4 regions of the Enterobacter sp. Taxon_8 genome follow, and region 1 is predicted to be linked to each of the others. Evidence: predicted binding sites of a transcription regulator. Region 1 holds the regulator's gene; each other region holds the start of a gene.
What was found. Region 1 encodes CRP, which controls carbon source genes, mostly activating them, when cyclic AMP is high. Its sites were predicted from a motif close to ATGTGANNNNNNTCACAT; they were not measured.
Positions count from the first base shown of each region.

Region 2: the regulator CRP is predicted to act here: its motif matches at 3,521-3,538, upstream of cdd (cytidine deaminase).
Region 3: the regulator CRP is predicted to act here: its motif matches at 2,658-2,675, upstream of AC4IBF_RS20230 (YjcB family protein).
Region 4: the regulator CRP is predicted to act here: its motif matches at 3,456-3,473, upstream of AC4IBF_RS06745 (mannitol dehydrogenase family protein).

Region 1 covers NZ_CM177989.1:392,236-397,582, reverse strand. The annotation lists gene AC4IBF_RS01805 (YheU family protein) at 1-112, shown strand, start outside; gene AC4IBF_RS01800 (phosphoribulokinase) at 143-1,012, shown strand; gene AC4IBF_RS01795 (OsmC family protein) at 1,079-1,483, opposite strand; gene crp (cAMP-activated global transcriptional regulator CRP) at 1,795-2,427, shown strand; gene AC4IBF_RS01785 (YccS/YhfK family putative transporter) at 2,485-4,572, shown strand; gene argD (bifunctional acetylornithine/succinyldiaminopimelate transaminase) at 4,569-5,347, opposite strand, start outside.
Region 2 covers NZ_CM177989.1:1,449,902-1,455,248, forward strand. The annotation lists gene mglC (galactose/methyl galactoside ABC transporter permease MglC) at 1-171, shown strand, start outside; gene AC4IBF_RS06850 (glutamine synthetase family protein) at 222-1,610, opposite strand; gene sanA (outer membrane permeability protein SanA) at 1,735-2,451, opposite strand; gene cdd (cytidine deaminase) at 2,578-3,462, opposite strand; gene AC4IBF_RS06865 (CidB/LrgB family autolysis modulator) at 3,592-4,287, opposite strand; gene AC4IBF_RS06870 (CidA/LrgA family protein) at 4,284-4,679, opposite strand; gene AC4IBF_RS06875 (type 1 glutamine amidotransferase) at 4,870-5,347, opposite strand, start outside.
Region 3 covers NZ_CM177989.1:4,243,152-4,248,498, forward strand. The annotation lists gene soxR (redox-sensitive transcriptional activator SoxR) at 1-95, opposite strand, end outside; gene soxS (superoxide response transcriptional regulator SoxS) at 194-520, shown strand; gene AC4IBF_RS20225 (EAL domain-containing protein) at 527-2,092, opposite strand; gene AC4IBF_RS20230 (YjcB family protein) at 2,737-3,018, shown strand; gene ssb1 (single-stranded DNA-binding protein SSB1) at 3,081-3,611, opposite strand; gene uvrA (excinuclease ABC subunit UvrA) at 3,862-5,347, shown strand, end outside.
Region 4 covers NZ_CM177989.1:1,422,852-1,428,198, forward strand. The annotation lists gene AC4IBF_RS06735 (phosphatase PAP2 family protein) at 40-753, opposite strand; gene AC4IBF_RS06740 (CobW family GTP-binding protein) at 787-1,773, opposite strand; gene AC4IBF_RS06745 (mannitol dehydrogenase family protein) at 1,898-3,364, opposite strand; gene uxuA (mannonate dehydratase) at 3,570-4,760, shown strand; gene yeiP (elongation factor P-like protein YeiP) at 4,860-5,347, opposite strand, start outside.

The DNA of each region.
Region 1 (5,347 bases):
GCAAAAGGTCAACGATGTAAAGCGCCAGCTGAAAAGCGGCGACGTGGTGCTGGTGTGGTCAGAACTGCATGAGACGGTCAATATCATGCCCCGCAACGCGTTTCACGGCTGATCTTCCACCCTTTTCAGTCAGGGAGTTGCTATGTCTGCCAGACATCCGGTTATAGCCGTTACGGGGTCGAGTGGTGCGGGAACCACCACCACAAGCCTCGCATTTCGCAAGATTTTCGCCCAGCTGAATCTCCGTGCGGCGGAGGTCGAGGGCGACAGCTTTCACCGCTACACGCGTCCTGAAATGGACATGGCCATCCGTAAGGCGCGCGATCTGGGTAAACACATCAGCTACTTCGGCCCGGAGGCCAACGACTTCGGCCTGCTGGAACAAACCTTTATCGAGTATGGTCAGAGCGGCAAAGGGCAGTCCCGCAAGTATCTGCATACCTATGATGAAGCCGTTCCCTGGAATCAGGTGCCGGGAACCTTTACCCCATGGCAACCGCTGCCGGAACCCACTGACGTCCTGTTTTACGAAGGATTACACGGCGGCGTGGTCACCCCGCAACACGATGTGGCGCGCCACGTGGACCTGCTGGTCGGTGTGGTCCCTATCGTGAACCTGGAGTGGATCCAGAAGCTGACGCGCGACATGAGCGAACGTGGCCATTCGCGAGAGGCGGTAATGGACTCGGTGGTACGCTCCATGGAAGATTACATCAACTTCCTGACGCCGCAGTTCTCCCGCACCCATATCAACTTCCAGCGCGTGCCGACGGTGGATACCTCCAACCCGTTTGCCGCCAAAAGTATCCCATCCCTGGATGAGAGCTTTGTGGTGATCCATTTCCGCAATCTCGAAGGCATTGATTACCCCTGGCTACTGGCCATGCTGCAGGGCTCGTTTATTTCGCACATGAATACATTGGTCGTGCCGGGCGGAAAAATGGGGCTGGCGATGGAGCTCATCATGACGCCGCTGGTGGAGCGACTGATGGAAGGGAAGCAGATTGCGTGAGCATGTTCCCTCTCCCTGTGGGAGAGGGTTAGGGTGAGGGCATCAACACGCACGATGCCCCATCAATCACGCCTCGATCACTTCATACGAATGCGTGATTTTTACCGCTTTCTCCAGCATTAATGCCACAGAGCAGTACTTCTCCGCAGACAGATCCACCGCACGCGAGACCGCCGCGTCTTTTAGTTCTTTACCTGTGACCACAAAGTGCAGGTTAATATGGGTGAACAGACGTGGCGCCTCTTCACGCCGTTCTGAGGTGAGTTTAACCTCACAATCCGTCACGTCATGACGACCTTTTTGCAGAATCGACACCACGTCAATGGCGCTGCATCCGCCTGCCGCCATCAGCACCATTTCCATTGGGCTTGGCGCTTTATCGCCGGAGTTACCGTCCATTAAAATCTGGTGCCCTGACGCGGATTCGCCCAGGAACGTTAAACCTTCAACCCATTTCACGCGCGCTTGCATATTCTTAAACTCCAACGTTGCATTTTTGGTGACAGATTACGCGTGCGTTACATTTCTCGCAATGGAAGGCGACCTGCATCATGCTGAAGCGAGACACCAGGAGACACGCGGCGAAAGCTATGCTAAAACACTCTGGATGCTACAGTAATACATTGACGTTACACATGTATGCAGAGGACATCAAACTTTACTGGCTGCGAAACGTTACGGTAGCCGACTTCCCAGGGTATGGGTAAGAATTCGATTGCAACCCCAGAGTCCGGATGCATCTGATGACTCTGGTGACAGCTTATAACAGAGGATAACAGCGCATGGTGCTTGGCAAACCGCAAACAGACCCGACTCTCGAATGGTTCTTGTCTCATTGCCACATTCATAAGTACCCATCAAAGAGCACGCTGATTCACCAGGGTGAAAAAGCGGAAACGTTGTATTACATCGTTAAAGGCTCGGTGGCAGTGCTGATCAAAGATGAAGAAGGGAAAGAGATGATCCTTTCTTATCTGAACCAGGGCGATTTCATCGGTGAACTGGGCCTGTTTGAAGAGGGCCAGGAACGTAGCGCCTGGGTTCGTGCAAAGACAGCATGTGAAGTGGCTGAAATTTCTTACAAGAAGTTCCGTCAGCTGATTCAGGTTAATCCTGACATTCTGATGCGTCTTTCTTCCCAGATGGCACGCCGTCTGCAGGTCACCTCAGAGAAAGTGGGTAACCTCGCCTTCCTGGACGTTACCGGCCGTATCGCACAAACCCTGCTGAACCTGGCGAAACAGCCAGACGCCATGACCCACCCGGACGGCATGCAAATTAAAATTACCCGTCAGGAAATTGGTCAGATCGTCGGTTGCTCCCGTGAAACAGTAGGCCGTATCCTGAAAATGCTGGAAGATCAAAACCTGATCTCCGCCCACGGTAAAACCATCGTGGTCTACGGAACGCGTTAATTCCGCTTAAACGGCGTGCCATCGCAAGGTGTCACGCCGTTTTTGTCTCTACTCCCCATGTGGCGCAGGCTGATCTATCACCCGGAAGTTAACTACGCACTGCGACAAACGCTGGTGTTGTGTCTTCCTGTGGCCATAGGCCTGATCCTCGGACATCTTCAGCAGGGCCTGCTGTTTTCCCTCGTGCCCGCCTGCTGCAACATCGCCGGTCTGGACACGCCGCATAAGCGCTTTTTCAAACGCCTGATCGTTGGCGGCTGCCTGTTTGCGGGCTGTAGCCTCGCCGTACAGCTTTTACTGGCTCGTGATATCCCGCTGCCGCTGATCCTGACCGTGCTGGCGATGACCCTCGGCGTCACGGCGGAAATCAGTTCGCTGCACGCCCGCCTGCTTCCCGCGTCGCTGATTGCGGCCATCTTCACGCTGAGTCTCGCCGGGAATATGCCGGTGTGGGAGCCGCTGCTGATCTACGCTCTGGGGACGCTCTGGTACGGGCTGTTTAACTGGTTTTGGTTCTGGCTGTGGCGGGAACAGCCGCTGCGCGAATCCCTGAGCCTGCTCTATGTGCAGCTTGCGGATTACTGCGAGGCCAAATACACCCTGCTCACCCAGCATACCGATCCGGAAAAATCCTTACCGCCGCTGCTGACGCGCCAGCAGAAGGTGGTGGATCTCATAAGCCAGTGCTATCAGCAGCTACACATGCTCGCCGCCAACAAGAACCACGAGTACAAACGCCTGCTGCGCACCTTCCAGGTCGGGCTGGATCTACAGGAACATATCTCCGTGAGCCTGCACCACCCGCAGGAGGTACAAAAGCTGGTCGAGCGCAGCCACGCCGAAGCGGTGATCCGCTGGAACGCGCAGACCGTCTCCGCACGCCTGCGGGTGCTGGCCGATGATATTCTCTACCACCGCTACCCGACGCGCTTTAACATGGATAAACAGCTCGGCGCGCTGGAGAAAATCGCCCGCCAGCATCCGGATAACCCGGTCGGACAGTTTGCCGCCTGGCACTTCAGCCGCATCGCCCGGGTGTTGCGCACCCAGCGTCCGCTTTATCCACGAGACCTGATGGCGGATAAGCAAAAACGGCTGCCGTTATTGCCCGCGCTCAAAAGCTATCTTTCTTTTAAATCTTCCGCCCTGCGCAACGCCGCAAGGATTAGCGTGATGCTCAGTACCGCCAGCCTGATGGGCATGGCGCTGCATCTGCCGAAGCCCTACTGGATCTTAATGACCGTGTTGTTTGTCACCCAGAACGGCTACGGTGCCACGCGGGTGCGTATTCTGCACCGGGCGGGCGGCACCATGGCCGGACTGATCATTGCGGGCGTGACGCTGCACTTCCACGTGCCGGAAGGCTATACCCTTGCAGGGATGCTGGCGATCACGCTGGTGAGCTATCTAATTATCCGCAAAAACTACGGCTGGGCGATGGTGGGCTTTACGGTGACGGCGGTATATACCCTGCAGCTGCTTACGCTCAATGGCGAACAGTTTATTGTCGCCAGGCTGATTGATACTCTGATCGGCTGCCTGATTGCCTTTGGCGGCATGGTCTGGCTCTGGCCGCAATGGCAGAGCGGGCTGCTGAGACAGAACGCCCACGACGCGCTGGAGGCCGACCAGCAGGCCATTCGCCTGATCCTGAGCGACGACCCGCAGCCGTCCCCGCTGGCGTATCAGCGCATGAAGGTCAACCAGGCGCACAACGCCCTTTTCAACTCGCTCAACCAGGCGATGCAGGAGCCAGGCTTTAACTCGCACTATCTTGCCGATATGAAGCTCTGGGTGACGCACAGCCAGTTTATCGTCGAGCACATTAACGCCATGACCACGCTGGCGCGCGAGCACACGATGCTGACGCCGAACCTGGCGCAGCGCTATCTGCAGTCATGTGAAATTGCGTTGCAGAGGTGTCAGCAGCGTCTGGAGTATGACGCGCCGGGCGAGTCGGGAGACTCAAACATTCTGGAAGCGCCGGAAACGTTGACCCACGGGCCAATGAGCACGCTGGAGCAGCACTTGCAGCGCGTGCTGGGGCATCTGAACACCATGCACACCATTTCGTCGGTGGCATGGCGTCAGCGTCCGCATCACGGCATTTGGTTAACGCGCCGGTTGAAACGAACCGAATATTAGCCTTTAACGATCTTCGCAACCGCCGCGGCAAAGCGGGTTAACCCGTCTTCAATATCCTTATCCTCCACCACCAGCGACGGCGCAAAGCGCATCACGTCCGGCCCGGCGTTGAGCACCATCACCCCTTCGCGAGCGGCGGCGTGCAGAAAGTCTCGCGCGCGGCCCTTGTACCGCGGCTTCAGCTCGGCGCCAATCAGCAGCCCCATCCCGCGGATCTCGCTGAACACGTCGTACTGCTCATCAATCTTTTTCAGGTGCTTCACAAACAGCTCGCGCTTTGCGCTAACGCCGTTCAACACCTCTGGCGTGTTGATGATGTCGAATGCGGCACCCGCCACGGCGCTCGCCAGCGGGTTACCGCCGTAGGTGGAGCCGTGAGAACCGACGTGGAACGCGGAGGCGATCTCCTGTGTCGTCAGTACCGCACTCACCGGGAAACCACCGCCAAGCGCTTTGGCGCTGGTCAGAATATCCGGCGTCACGCCGTAGTGCATATAAGCGAACAGATCGCCGGTACGCCCCATCCCGCACTGCACTTCATCAAAGACCAGTAGCGCCTGATGCTCGTCGCACAGCGCGCGCAGCCCTTTCAGGAATTCCGGGGTTGCCGCGGTCACGCCGCCTTCACCCTGGATCGGCTCGACAACAACTGCGCAGGTGTGGTCGTCCATCACCGCTTTCACCGCGTGCAGATCGTTAAACGGCACGTGGACGATATCGGCCGGTTTTGGGCCAAACCCGTCGGAATACTTCGGCTGGCCGCCAACGGAGACGG
Region 2 (5,347 bases), 1.1 Mb from region 1:
GGCGGTGTGGGTACGGTACTGGGCGTGGTGACCGGTGTGATCATTTTCACCGTCATCAACTACGGGTTGACCTATATCGGCGTGAACCCGTACTGGCAGTACATCATCAAGGGCGCCATCATTATCTTCGCGGTTGCGCTGGATTCACTGAAGTACGCCCGTAAGAAGTAATCGTCTCTCTCCATATCCGGCCCGCTCACCGAGCGGGCTTTTTTTATGCTCTATGCCAGATGGGACTCCTCTCTGGTCACAATGCGCTCAAACCAGTCGAGTTCAGAGAGCTTGCAGGCGACCCACTGTTCGGAAAAGGCATCGCCCAGGCTGTCGGTGAGATACTGACAGCGGGCAAAGGCCTCAATCGCCTCCTGCTGGAACAGCGGCAGTTCCGGTTGGTCGTGCTGCGGTTCAGGGAGATCCCCCTCGTCGATATGTTCCAGCCCGTACAGCATGCCGGTCAGGATAGTGGCCGCCACCAGATACGGATTCGCATCGGCCCCGGCCAGCCGGTACTCGATACGACGGTTACTCTCATCCGAGCAGGGAATACGCAGGGCGGCGGAGCGGGTGTTATAGCCCCAGGAGTTAAAGACGGGTTCCGTCAGGCTTTTACGCAGGCGACGAAACGCGTTGACGCCTGGCGCAAGAATGGCGACGGAGGCGGGCATCAGCGCCAGCTGGCCCGCGACGCACAAACGTATCATGCTGTTAAGCGCGTTCACCGGGGAAGCAAAGACGTTTTCGCCGTGACGATTGTTCAGGCTGAAATGGAAGTGCAAACCGCTGCCGGCCAGCTGGCTGAAAGGCTTAGCCATAAAGTTGGCCTGCAGACCGTGCTTTTCAGCAACGTAACGGGTCAGGCGACGAAGCGCCAGCACGTTATCGCAGACCTCAACGACGCGATGGCTGTGCTTCAGGTTTAATTCGTACTGTCCGGACTCGGCTTCCGCCACGACCCCTGACAGCGGGATGCGCTGCAGGTGGGCCAGCTGTTCCAGCTCGTCAAACAGCGCCGCATGCGCCGACGAGGTATCCATGTGAAAACAGCCCTGATTTTGCGGATCGCGTTCGCTCTGTCCCGTCAGATAGAACTCGATTTCCGGGGCAATGACCGGGAAAAGGCCGTGCTGGTGGAAGCGGGCCACGACGTTCTGCAGTATCGCGCGCGGCTCAAGCGGGCAGGGGTTATCGTCGCTGTCCTTCATCGTCAGCATGATCTGCGCGGTGTGCTCCGGATCCTGCGGACAGGGGCGCAGGGAGCCGGCGACCGGGACGCACAGCCGGTCGGGTTCATCATGAAGCGGCGCGGCAATTTTTCCTTTCTGATCCATCGAGTAAACGGAAAGGGGAAAATAACAGCCTTTTTCCAGATTCAGCATGCTCTCTACCGAGAGGCGCTTGCCGCGCATCGTGCCGTTGATATCGTTCAGATAAACGTCAACATGTTTCGTTTGCGGGTAACGTTCCAGATAATCGGCCACTTCCACGGCAACGTTGTGCTGCAGGGCGTCTATTTTTTCATCCAGCCAGAGACCAGAAGTAAGTGCGCCAGGGAGTGATAAACCGGGAAAGTTAAAGTAGGGGCGGAGACTTTTGAGGAAAAACGCATTCATTATCGAGTTCATAGTCATTCTTCAATGAAGCCGTAGCGGCAATGAACTCAGCTTAAAAGAGCAGACGTAAAGGGGAGATAAAAAGCGTCAGGCCGGCCGTAAAGAAAGTATAAAGGCGGCCCTGCTATTTCTCTTTTTTCTGCATATCCAGCAGCTGCTCAGGCGTGACGGCCGGGTAACCCTGCGCGTCTTCCGGCACTTCGTGCATCGCCGGAATCGGCACCAGAGGGCCTAAAAAGCGCGGTTCGCGTTTGAAGATATACAGATCGGCCAGGGCACCAAAGCGGGCGCCGAACTCGCGCACGCGCACGCTCAGCATATCTTTTGGCGAAGGCACCGCGTAGCACTGCGCCTGAATGCCCATATGCAGGGCGATAAACAGCGCGCGCTCGCAGTGGAAGCGCTGGGTGATGATGATGAAGTCGTTGGTGTCGAAGACTTTGCGCGTGCGCACGATGGAGTCCAGGGTGCGGAACCCGGCGTAGTCGAGCACGATATCGGCAGGGTCCACGCCCGCCGCAATCAGGTCCTTACGCATCGTCACCGGTTCATTGTAGCTTTGCAGGGCGTTATCGCCGCTCAGCAGCAGGTAGTTCACCTTGCCGCTGTTGTAGGCGTTCAGCGCGCCCTGAATGCGGTAACGGTAATACTGATTGATTACGCCGGTGCGGTAATACTTGGCGGTGCCAAGCACCACGCCAACCTGACGATACGGCAGGTCCTGCAGGTCATCAAAGATGTAAGGGGCGGTTTTCCAGCTCATCCAGCGGTCAAGACCCAGCACGATCAACAGCAGTATGCCGACCAGGACAGACAGGCTGTAAAAAACGCGCTTTAACATGCAGATGGCTCGTTCGTGGAAGAAATTTAACTCAGGCTACTTTACCCGCCTGGTTAGCGCAAGAAACAGCGACTCAACTGAGGGGTTTTTCAGCAAACGGGCGGGCATTTTTGCCCGCCGGAAGGATTACGCCAGCAGTACGCGGTCAATCGTCGTACAGCCCAGCGCTTTTAGCGTTGCGGCGGTGGCATCCCACTGGATCAGCGGTGCATCGGCAATTTCAGCCAGAATGGCGCGCTGAATGTCAGGATAATCATAGCCGTTCAGGCTCAGCAGGTTAAGCGCGCCCTGAAGCGGCGGCAGCGTTGGGTTAAACGCGGCGTTTTCCGCATAGCTGCCGGTGAAGATTCGGCCATCACGGCACTGCAACGCTACGCCGCTCGGGGACTTGCTGTATGGCGTGTGACTTTTATTCGCCGCGCGAATCGCTGCCTGACTCAGGTCATCGCCGGACAGGGCGTAACCGTGGTCCTGATCGTCCATCAGCAGCGTTTTGATCTCCAGATCTTTCGGACCAAATGCGTCAGGCAGATAATCGCCCAGCGTGTGCGGCGCGCGGCCCGGCAGATTGATGCGCAGCTGCAGCCCGCTGTTCAGCTCGTTCATAAACTGACGGCAGTGGCCGCACGGAGTGTAGTTAACGGTAATGGCGCTCAGCGCTTTTTCACCGCGCAGCCAGGCGTGGCTGATGGCGCTCTGCTCGGCGTGAACCGTTTGCTGCATGGTCGCGCCCAGGAACTCCATGTTGCCGCCGAAGTACCAGGTACCGCTGACGCCGCGCGCAATGGCCCCGACGTTGAAGTGGGAGAGATCGGCCCGCGCGCAGGCGGCAGCCAGGGGTAGCAGTGCGAAAGCCAGCGCGTCTTCGTCCAGTCCCGTTGCCTGTTTCAGCATCGTGACCTGCTCCGCGGTCAGCAGGGCGGGGAAGTGTGCATCTGCCAGAACGGGAGCCAGGGCTGACTGCAAATTCTCTGCAAGCTGGGCGAAAGCAGCTTGAAAACGTGGGTGCATGGCGTTTGCCTCATAAAGGTTAATGGATCGGTAGTTTACGGAGCCGCCAGGGCTTTATATGTGATCCACTTCTCATTATGTATGCAACTTATGAAAGCAAAATGAAATTTGCGCGACGCATCGCAAATTTTAGCCCATCACCGCCAGAATCAGCGGGAAAATGAACGGGGCCAGCAGGGAGGTGATAATTCCGCAGATCACCAGCGCCAGCGAGCTAAACGCCCCTTCCTGATAATCCAGCTCCGCGCAGCGGGCAGTGCCCAGGGCGTGGGAAGCTGTCCCCATCGACAGACCTCGTGCCGCTTTAGTATGAATGCGCATACCGTTCAGCAGGCTGTGGCCAAACACCGCGCCGAGAATACCGACGAAAATAACGCACATTGCGCTAATTGCCGGAATACCGCCGAGGCTACCGCCAACCGCCATCGCGATAGGCGTGGTCACAGATTTAGGCAGAATAGAGGCGGCAATCTGCGGGGAGGCCCCCATCAACAGCGCCACCGACGTACCGGTGATCATCGCCACCAGGCTGCCGACAAAGCAGATGGTAATGATGGATTTCCAGCGGGCGCGGATCTGGTGCAGCTGCTCGTATAAAGGAAAGGCCAGCGCCACAACGGCGGGCTGCAGCAGGTCGTTTAAAATTTTGCTGCCGGCAAAGTAGCGTTCGTAAGGGATGCCGGTGAGCAGCAGGAACGGAATAATCACCACCATTGCCACCAGCAGCGGGTTCAGCAACGGCATTTTGAAACGCGCGGCAAGCTTACGTGCGGCGAAGAATACTGCGAGGGTGAGCGGCAGCGACCACCAGATATTGGCCATCATTTTTTTGTTTTCTCCCCAATCACGTTACGTTCGCCATGCACCAGATGCGAACTCCAGCTCACGACCAGGAAAACCACCAGCGTACTCACCGCGCAGGAGACAACAATCGGGCCGAACTGGGCCTTGAGCAAATCAAAATACTGCATGACCCCGACGCCGATAGGCACGAAAAGCAGCGCCATATAGCGAATGAGGACGAAGCAGCCGGGATTGACCCACTTTGCAGGCAGGATTTGCAGCGCCAGCAACACGAAGAGGATCAGCATGCCGATAATGCTGCCGGGAATGGTGATGGGCAGCAGTGACGCGATGAAAATCCCGGCATACAGGCAGGCGTAAATCAGGACGAATGCGCGCAGATATTGCCAGATAATGTTCAATGTTTTGCTCATGGTTATAGTCCTTGCTGAAACGCATTCATCATACAATTAAACCTAAAAATGTGCCACGGATCACATCATGAATTTTGAGCATACCAGACATTCCGGAATGGAACGTCCGGTATCATCTTACTGGTGCAGGCAATAGTTTAGAGGAAAGGAATTGCACTGGCGAAGTAACGCGCCAGAGAAGGCATCAGCGTCAGGCGGTCAGTTTATCGAGAAAAGAAAACAGCACCTGGTTCATTTCGCGATAATCATGCGAGCGGAGTTTTTCCGCCGTTTCGACAAAACGGAATTCACCCGCGCGGCGGAGGTCATTCTGCGAATGCTCAATCAGCAACTCTACAACCTCCGGCGTCAGCTCCATATGGCACTGAAAACCGTAAACCCGTTCGCCATATTCCACGATCTGACGGGGGCAGCCCTCGCTGTAAGCCAGCACTTTAGCCTGCGGCGTCAACCCTGGCATGTCGTTATGCCAGTGACCGACGTTCAATTCGTGGCCAAAATCCGCAAACAGCGGGTTCGCCTTGCCTGCATCGGTGAGCCTGACGGGAAATTTGCCGATCTCTTTTTCCGGGCTATGGCAAAACGCTGCCCCCAGCGCTTCGCCGATAAGCTGCGAGCCAAGACAAACGCCTATCACCGTTTTACCTGCCTCTATCGCGCGGCTGATG
Region 3 (5,347 bases), 730 kb from region 1:
TCATAGAAGTGGAGCGCCGATACCGCAACGCCGCTTCGCTTCGCCACTTCACCGGGAGTTAAAAGCGCTTTAATTCGCGGCAATCTCTTTTCCATAAAACCTCTTTACCTCAAGTTAACTTGAGGAATTATACTCCCCCGCAGAGAAAACGACGAATTAACCGAGATAGTTGTATCTACAGAGGGGCAACCTTATGTCGCATCAGCAGATTATTCAGACGCTTATTGAATGGATTGATGACCATATCGACCAACCGTTGAACATTGATGTGGTCGCGAAAAAGTCGGGCTATTCGAAATGGTATTTACAGAGAATGTTCCGCACGGTCATGCATCAGACGCTGGGTGAGTACATTCGCCAGCGCAGACTTCTGCTGGCAGCGCAGGCGCTACGCTCAACGCAGCGGCCCATTTTTGATATCGCGATGGACCTTGGCTATGTGTCGCAACAAACCTTTTCCCGCGTGTTTCGCCGCGAGTTTGACCGTACGCCGAGCGACTATCGCCACCAGTTGAATTAATCACTCTCAGTGCAAAGGCTGCTGCTGCCAGGTCATAAATTCCTGGGGCGGCATCGCTTTCGCGAAGTGCCATCCCTGACAAAACTGGACGCCGCGCTTCAACAGCCAGCTCACCTGCTCTGCCGTCTCTACCCCTTCCGCAATGGTTTTCAGGCGCAGGCTCTGCGCCATCTCGATAATATGCTCGGCGATCAGGTGGCTGGTACTGTTGGTCGTTAAGGTATCGATAAACGATTTATCGATCTTCAGGATATCCACGTTCAGCGAGTAGAGGTTGTGCAGGTTCGAGTAGCCGGTACCGAAGTCATCGATCGCGACTTCATAACCCGCCTGACGGAAAGCCTGAATCACCGGCGTGGTTTTTGGCACATCGATAAAACCACGTTCCGTCACTTCAATTTTGATTTGCTGCGCGCGGACGGCGTAGTGGCGAGCCTTGTCGGAAATCATGGCGATCAGCCGCGAGGAGTGGAAATCCGTGGCCGACAGGTTAATCGAAATATAGAGATGCGGATGCTCCGCCAGGAAATGGCCCAGATCGTTGAACACCTCCTCAACGACATAGTCCGTAATCCGCTCGCTCATTCCCTCATTTTCCGCCAGCGGAATAAACTCAGCCGGGCTCATCACCTGCCCGTTAAAACCCGGCCAGCGTAACAACGCTTCCGCACCCACACACTGGTTGTTCTTGATATCAATAATCGGCTGATAGTGGACGCAAAGCTGTCGCTTGTTCAGCGCCCGGTGCAGTAAGCGCCCCGGCGAATTAAGCTCACGATGGGTACGGGACCATACCAGCAAAATAATAATGCTGCAGATCATGCCCAGCGGTAGCGTCAACGTCGCCTGGTGATAAAGCGTTTCATAAAAGCGTTTATTCGATGTCGACACAATGGCCGCAATAGGTCTTTTGGGGGACGTTACGATCGTATAAAAGCGGTTATCTTTTTGAAATACCGATTCCTTATCTCGAATCATCGAATTTAATAAAGAAACATTGGCTTTCTGGCTAACCGAAAAGAAAGCATTGGTTACCGTGTCGTACACACCCCACGAGAGAGAATGATCCGCTGACATGACTTCGCTGTATGAAAGCGGATTGACGACCACCACATAATTTCCGCGCTGCATATATGTCATTTTATAGCCAGTATAAAATGGGGTATCGCGATAATAATAGATAGCGACGTCAGGTTTACGCGTGTAATTAGCGACAGGAATGGCGTAGGGATGATCCGGTGTAAAAACGGTCGAACAAAGAAAATTCTGACCTTCAGCGTAAATTAAATCGGCGACAAACAGGCGGCCACGAACAACGTTCAGCATATATTGACGGTGTCCCGGCGTGCAAAGCTCACCCTGATATTTTTCAGCCTCGTCCCGGGCCAGCTCAACCTGTTGAATAACCAGCTCTGTTTTGTCTAAAGCCAGTTCAGCAAATGTGCGTAGCTGTGCGCTTGTTTCAGACACGGCGCGTAGCTGGGCAAACCATAGGGCAAGCATCACCGGCAGCATAACTACCATGATGATCCCTACCACCCTGAGCATTTTGCGCCGCGCGCTACGATTCATTTCCCGCCCTATATCCCTGCATGTTGTACGCCTGTAGTAATGAAGGCCGGATGCTTTGTTAAACAGGTGATTACGTTGCATGAATCATGCAAAGTTAGCAACTGACTTTTAGTATTAAAAATCTTAAATTTCGTTATGACGATAATATTTTCCCGTAAGTTAAACTGTAAGTATTCGTTCCGTTTCAATTAAGGGAAATAATTATCCAGCCCGCCGGGGCCGACAGAAAGATAACACAACAGACGATCGTTGATTAAGCCAAACGTCTAACAGCATGAAAAAAGTACAACATCGTCATGACGTTTTATGCTATTTGCTCCAGGTACTGTGTTTGTTGATTTATAAATAATCGGTCTTTACCACACTATTTTCAGTAATGGCGGAGAATAACGCCCCTGTTATAAAAACCGAATTTGCGGTATCCCCACTTGCCCGACGGGCGTTTCCGGCACGTTGTGGGTTCATCTCCTCATGCGCCGAGGCTGGTCCTGCCTACAGAATCGCTTTTCCTGGGGAATAAAATCCTCTTTTTTGATCGCACAGGCACTGGCGAATAAATCATCAATTGTGATATAGTTCACACATATTTTGTAACGAGAAACACTGTTTCATGCAGTTCGTCTGATTTGTAGAGGATGGGTTTTATGGCAACCATTACTACCAGCATGGTTCTCATGCGCTGGCCTTTGTTAAGTGCGGTACTGATGTTTTTAGCCAGCACGCTGAACATTCAGTTTCGTAAATCTGACTATGCGGGTCTTGCTGTCATCAGCACCCTGCTGGGGCTGGGTGCGGCCTGCTGGTTTGCAACGGGTCTGCTTGGTATCACCCTGTTGGATATCGCTGCCGTCTGGGAAAACATTAAAGTGGTGATGGTTGAGGCGATGAGCCACACGCCGCCAGACTGGCCGATGGTGATTACCTGATCCCTTACGGAATAAAAAAACCCAGACGATGGTCTGGGTTTTTTGTTTTTAGCACGCGGAAATCAGAACGGAATGTCGTCGTCGAAATCCATTGGCGGTTCGTTAGACGGCGCCGGAGCAGACTGCTGCTGCGGACGAGACTGTGCGCCGCCGCTGAACTGGTTGCCACCCTGCGGCTGCTGAGGCTGACCCCAACCGCCCTGCTGCTGGCTCTGACCGCCACCTGCAGGTGCGCCACCGCCCTGACGGCCACCCAGCATCTGCATGGTGCCGCCCACGTTGACCACTACTTCAGTCGTGTACTTCTCAGCACCGGACTGATCGGTCCATTTGCGGGTACGCAGCTGGCCTTCGATATAGACCTGAGAACCTTTACGCAGATATTCTCCGGCCACTTCGGCCAGTTTGCCAAACAGCACAACACGGTGCCATTCGGTCTGCTCTTTCATCTCACCGGTCGCTTTATCACGCCAGGATTCGGAAGTAGCCAGCGTAATGTTGGCAACTGCGCCACCACTCGGCATGTAGCGTACTTCCGGGTCCTGGCCCAGATTACCGACGAGAATCACCTTGTTTACGCCTCTGCTGGCCATGTTCGTGTCTCCTGAATACGTTTCTTAATAGTGTAAACGCGCGAGTGTACCATTTCCATGCTGCACTTTGATAGTTGCGTAGCACGTTCCAGAGTTCTCCCGCAACTCAACATTGTTACACAGCGAATCAGAAAATGCATTCCAATACTGTATATTCAAACAGGTCAAATTGTGTCATAATTAGCCGTTTCTGACAGCCGTTTGTCCTTCAAACAAACCAGGCAATCCGTGTTCCAACCGGGAAAGGTGAATGGATAAGATCGAAGTTCGGGGCGCCCGCACCCACAATCTCAAGAATATCAACCTGATAATCCCTCGCGACAAACTCATTGTCGTGACCGGGCTTTCGGGGTCTGGCAAATCCTCACTGGCTTTCGACACTCTGTATGCCGAAGGACAGCGTCGTTACGTTGAATCGCTCTCGGCGTACGCTCGTCAGTTCCTGTCGCTGATGGAAAAACCGGATGTCGACCATATTGAAGGGTTGTCACCTGCTATCTCTATTGAGCAGAAGTCCACGTCGCATAACCCGCGCTCAACGGTCGGTACCATTACCGAAATTCATGACTACCTGCGTCTGCTGTATGCCCGCGTGGGCGAGCCGCGCTGCCCGGACCACGACGTCCCGCTGGCGGCGCAAACCGTGAGCCAGATGGTCGATAACGTGCTGTCGCAGCCGGAAGGCAAACGCCTGATGCTCCTTGCGCCAATCATCAAAGAGCGTAAGGGCGAACACACCAAAACGCTGGAAAATCTGGCAAGCCAGGGCTATATCCGCGCCCGTATCGACGGCGAAGTGTGTGACCTGTCCGATCCACCACAGCTGGAGCTGCAGAAGAAGCACACCATCGAAGTGGTGATTGACCGCTTTAAGGTGCGCGACGATCTCGCCACGCGCCTGGCGGAATCCTTTGAAACGGCGCTGGAACTCTCTGGCGGTACGGCCGTGGTCTCCGACATGGACGATCCAGAAGCGGAAGAGCTGCTCTTCTCCGCCAACTTTGCCTGCCCGATTTGCGGCTACAGCATGCGCGAGCTGGAACCGCGCCTGTTCTCCTTTAACAACCCGGCGGGCGCGTGCCCGACGTGTGACGGCCTGGGCGTGCAGCAGTATTTCGATCCGGATCGCGTGATCCAGAACCCGGAGCTGTCGCTGGCGGGCGGGGCCATTCGCGGCTGGGACAAGCGTAACTTCTACTACTTCCAGATGCTGAAATCGCTGGCAGAACACTACAAGTTCGACGTTGAAGCGCCGTGGGCCAGCCTGAGCCCGAACGTGCACAAAGTGATCCTGTTCGGTTCCGGTAAAGAGCACATCGAGTTCAAATACATGAACGATCGCGGCGATACCTCCGTGCGTCGCCACCCGTTCGAAGGGGTGCTGCACAACATGGAGCGCCGCTACAAAGAGACTGAATCCAGCGCGGTGCGCGAGGAGCTGGCGAAGTTCATCAGCAACCGCTCCTGTGCCACCTGTGAAGGAACGCGCCTGCGCCGCGAAGCGCGCCACGTGTTTGTGGAAAACACGGCGCTGCCGACCATCTCAGACATGAGCATCGGCCACGCGATGGACTTCTTCAATAACCTGAAGCTCTCCGGCCAGCGCGCGAAAATAGCCGAAAAAGTGCTGAAAGAGATTGGCGATCGCCTGAAATTCCTGGTGAACGTCGGCCTGAACTACCTGACGTTATCCCGCTCGGCAGAAACGCTCTCCGGCGGTGAAGCGCAGCGTATAC
Region 4 (5,347 bases), 1.0 Mb from region 1:
TCATGTCGATCCCTGATAGCTCACGTTAATTTAGGTTAGTTATTTGTTTAATTGTTGTTGCGCTCTGCCGGGAAGATAGCGATCGAACAGCGCTATTATCCTGTCGCTCAGTGGGGTCATCAAACACCACGGCAGCGCAATCAGCGCAACGGAGAGCGAACCGACGGCAATATCGGTGAACCAGTGAGCGCCAATCATTACGCGCGGGAAGGCAAAAACCACAAAAATAATCAGGGCTATGGCAAACGCTTTTCTGCCGAAATAGCGAAGCATAATTGCGGAAAAAATAAGCAGCATCATGCCGTGATCGCCAGGGAAACTGTCCTTCGACGCATCTTTTGTTGGAATATGCAGCAGTTCGCTGACGCGATAAATATCGGTGAAAAAGAGCGTTGGGCTGGAACGCTTAACCGGAATAATCGCGGTGGCCAGCTGGTTAATGACGACAGCAAACAGCAGCATCACCAGACCGATAATCAGAATACGCCGACGCCCGGCTTTGTCCTCTTTCAGCCAGAAAGAGAGCATCAGGCAGCCCATCGCCAGCAGCGAGAAGCCGTCAAAGGCGCGGTTGTTGGTAATTGCCACCAGCCACAGGAACGCGTTGCTCTTCACCAGCTCCTGATTGAAGAAGTGAAAAATGGCAGAATCCAGCGGGAACCAGAAACCATGATCTGCCGGGATATACCAGGAGAGGAAAAGCGCCAGACCGGCGACATTAAGCAGTAATATCAGGGGAAATCGAGTTGTCATAACGTTCTGCATAGAGTGAAAACTGGGGCAACGTTAGCCGCCCGAACTTAAACGAATCCTCAACAGACTGGACTGGAGGGCATTCCAGTCGGCGTTAACCGCACTAATTAACTCTATACGGCTGTCAGGCGGCGCCACGTTTTGCGTTTCAATAAAGAAATCGTCGCCCTGGCGGTTGATCCGCACCAGTCCGTCCGGGGTGCGCATGATCCCTTTCACGCGATCGACGGGCGCAAGACGGGCCCACTCCAGGATCCCGATGGTGTCAAAAACGGTTTCAGCATCAAAAATCCATCCGCAGGCCTGATATCCCTGGCCGCTATTCAGATTACGACGCCAGCGCTGGTGTTCCGGCAGACTCAGGGCTGCCAGACCCTGCTTAACCGGATGACTGTGCGAATGCTCCGCGCTGGCGGGCAGCTCGGTGCGGTTCAGACGAGGCAGGTCAAGCAGGGCGCTATCAATATTCCCTTGGGTGGTCTGCACCCGCGTGCGATTGCCGCCAAAATGTTGCCACCACGCATCCAGCGCGGCCTGGCTTTCAGCCGTGGCGCGATCTGCTTTATTCGCGACAATAACGTCAGCGGAGGCGAGCTGATCGCGGAAGTTCTCATTTGCCACCGCCTTGTCATCCAGAAGCTGACGCGGATCGAGCAGGCACAGGGTGGCGCGCAAATCGATCCACGGCTCGTAAACCGGGGCGGTTAGTAAATCGAGGATTTGCTTAGGGTGACCCAGCCCGGTAGGTTCAATCAGCAGGCGGTCAGGTTTGCCCTGACGCAGCAGGGTATTTAGGCCGACCTGCATAGGTAGGCCATTGACGCAGCACATGCACCCGCCGGGGATCTCTTTAATCATCGCGCCGCTGGATGACAGCAACGCGCCGTCAATGCCCACCTCGCCAAATTCATTGACCAGCACGGCCCACTTCTCGGCCGGATCTTTATTCGCCAGCAGGTGGAGAATTGAGGTGGTTTTACCGCTGCCGAGAAAACCGGTGATGAGGTTGGTTTTGGTCACGTGCGCTCCAGATCAGAATTGTGATGCTATAACACTATTCTCTCTATCCTGGCGAAAAACGTGACCTGTGAGAAGGGGAAGGGCGAACGGAGGCCTCATCCGTTCGCGTTAAGCGCAATAATCGTTAAATATTTAACGTTTCGATAACAGCCTGACGTGCGCCGTTGCGGATAATGCGCTGGTATGCCTGGCGGACAGTCTCCACAAAGACGCTGTTTTGTGCGAGATCGTGACCAAAGACCTCACTCAGCCCCAGCAGCGCGTTAACGCGGTCGGCGTCGCTGCTGGCGTTGACGATGGCGCGGATTTTATCGCTGAGGGGATCGCGAACGTCAATCGCATTGCCACGGTCGTCGATACCGCTGACGTAGCGTATCCAGCCGGCCACGCCCAGAGCCAGCAGCGGCCACGGCGTATTTCGCTCAAGATGAACGCGGGTCCCGTCAAGCATTCTCTGGGGCAGCTTCTGGCTACCGTCCATCGCGATTTGCCAGGTCCGATGCTGGAGGGCCGGGTTGGCAAAGCGTTCAATTAGGCTATCGGCGTAGGCGGTGAAATCGACATCCTTAATCCGTAACGTGGGGGCCTGCTCGTTCAGCATCAGCCGACGGGCGGCTTCACGGAACGCCGCGTCCTCCATGCATTCATTAATATGCGCGTAGCCCGCGAGGTACCCCAGATACGCCAGGAAAGAGTGGCTGCCGTTGAGCATGCGTAATTTCATCTGCTCCCACGGCAGAACATCCTGCACCATCTGGACACCCGCCACTTCCCACTCGGGACGGCCTGCGACAAAATTATCTTCCACCACCCACTGAATAAACGGTTCGCAGCTGATGGCGCACGGATCTTCAACGCCGAGCGCGTCGGTGATTTCCGCAAGCGATGCTTCCGTCGCGGCGGGAACAATTCTGTCAACCATCGTTCCCGGGAAGCTCACGTGGCTATCAATCCATTCAGACAGCGCCGCGGAACGCTTTTGCGCCATGCCCAGCACCGCGTTTTTGACCACGTGCCCGTTATCCGGGATGTTGTCGCAGGAGAGCACGGTAAACGCAGGCAAACCGCGCTCGCGGCGGCGGTGGAGCGCTTCGACCAGGATCCCTGGGGCAGAATGTGGCTCTGAGGGGTTTTCAAGGTCGTGGACGATCCGGGGGTTATTCAGATCGAGTTTTCCGGTCGCGGGATCGATGCAATAGCCTTTTTCCGTGATGGTGAGCGATACAATCGCGACCTGAGGCTCGCAAAATTTCTCAATAATGGCGGGCAGGGAGTCCAGCTTTGCGTTCAGGCACTCATGGACGGCGCCGACGATAATCGCCTCATTTCCTTCAGCCCCTTTCTCCAGCACGGTGAACAGATGCTCCTGCGCGCGCAGCTGGCTCATCAGCGCGTCGCCGCTGAACAGGCTAATCTCACAAATCCCCCAGTCGCCGCCTTTTTCATTCAGCACCCTATTTGTTAACAAGGCCTGGTGCGCACGGTGAAACGCGCCAAAGCCAAAGTGAACGATGCGGGAGCGTAATGACTGGCGATCGTAGCGAGGTTGCTGAACCCCGGCAGGAAGGACGGTAGAGGCAATTGTCTTCATGAGATACACACCTGATTAACCATTAATTAACAATGCCAGTGTAAAGTTATATGACAGCAAATAAAATTGGTGAGCCGTAAATATCCCCGTTATGTGAGTTTGATCAATCAATGTGTGGCGGTGTATTGACCCTTTACGGCAAACATGTATGGTAGTCGTCATTGCAGTAACGCATATTGGTATAACAACTTAAGAGGGTGAGGCAATGGAACAAACCTGGCGTTGGTACGGGCCGAACGATCCGGTTTCTCTTGATGATGTGCGTCAGGCTGGCGCAACGGGTGTCGTCACGGCGCTGCATCATATTCCTAACGGTCAGGTCTGGCCGGTAGAGGAAATACAGACGCGTCAGGCGCTGCTGGCGGAGAAGGGATTAACCTGGTCTGTGGTGGAAAGCATTCCTGTTCATGAAGATATCAAAACCCATTCCGGGGAGTATCAGACCTGGATTGCTAACTATCAGCAGAGCATTCGTAACCTCGCGGCCTGCGGTATTGATACGGTTTGCTATAACTTCATGCCCATCCTCGACTGGACGCGAACCGACCTCGAATATCAGATGCCGGACGGCTCAAAAGCGCTGCGTTTCGATCAGATTGCCTTTGCAGCGTTCGAGTTGCACATCCTGAAACGGCCTGGCGCTGAAGCGGATTACACCGCGGAAGAGCAGCAGCAGGCACTCGAATGGTTCAATGCAGCCAGCGACGCGGACATCGAAAAGCTGACCCGTAATATTATTGCGGGCCTGCCGGGTGCCGAAGAGGGGTATACGCTGGATCAGTTCCGCGCCCGCCTGGCGGAATACGGCAATATTGATAAGCACCAGCTGCGTGAAAACATGGCGTATTTCCTGCGCGCTATCGTGCCGGTTGCGGAAGAGGTAGGGGTTCGCCTGGCCGTGCACCCGGACGATCCACCGCGTCCCATTCTCGGCCTGCCGCGCATTGTTTCCACAATTGAAGATATGCAGTGGCTGAAAGAGACGGTCGACAGCATCTATAACGGCTTCACCATGTGTACCGGCTCCTACGGCGTGCGGGCAGATAACGATCTGGTGCGGATGATTGAAACCTTCGGCGACCGCATTCATTTTACGCATCTGCGCGCGACCTGCCGTGAAGAGAACCCAAAAACCTTCCACGAGGCGGCTCACCTGGGCGGCGATGTGAATATGGTGGCGGTGGTAGACGCCATTCTGGCCGAAGAGGCGCGTCGCAAGCAGATTGGCGATGTGCGTCCTATTCCGTTCCGTCCTGACCACGGCCACCAGATGCTGGACGATCTGCGTAAGAAAACCAACCCAGGCTATTCTGCGATTGGCCGTCTTAAAGGGATGGCGGAAGTGCGTGGCGTTGAGCTGGCGCTGAAGATGACGAAGTATCCGGAGCTTCTGTAAGCGCCACCGGACCAACAATAAAAAAAACCGGCCTGAGAGCCGGTTTTTGTGTTTTTGCAGGTCGGGTAAGGCGAAGCCGCTACCCGACAAATGCCGCAATCAGTCAGCGCGGCCCATATAGCGTTTTTCTTCGATATGGATGCGGATCTTCTCGCCAGCGGAGAGGTATTCCGGCACCTGCACAACCAGGCCGGTCGTCAGGGTAGCCGGTTTGTTGCGGGCACTGGCGGATGCGCCTTTGATGCCGGGTGCCGTTTCAACGATTTCCAGATCGACGGTCTGAGGCAGTTCCAGCGCCAGCAGCACGCCGTCCCAGGTCAGAACCTGCATGTCAGGCATACCGCCTTCAGGAATGAACAGCAGCTCTTCTTCAATCTGATCTTTGGTGAAGATGTACGGGGTGTAATCTTCTTTGTCCATGAACACGTATTCGTTGCCGTCGATGTAGGAGAAATCAACATAGCGACGGGTCAGGGTCACGGTATCGACAATATCGTCACCTTTGAAGCGTTCTTCCACTTTGAGGCCGGTACGCACATCGGCGAAACGCATTTTGTACAGCGTTGCTGCACCACGGGCGCTTGGTG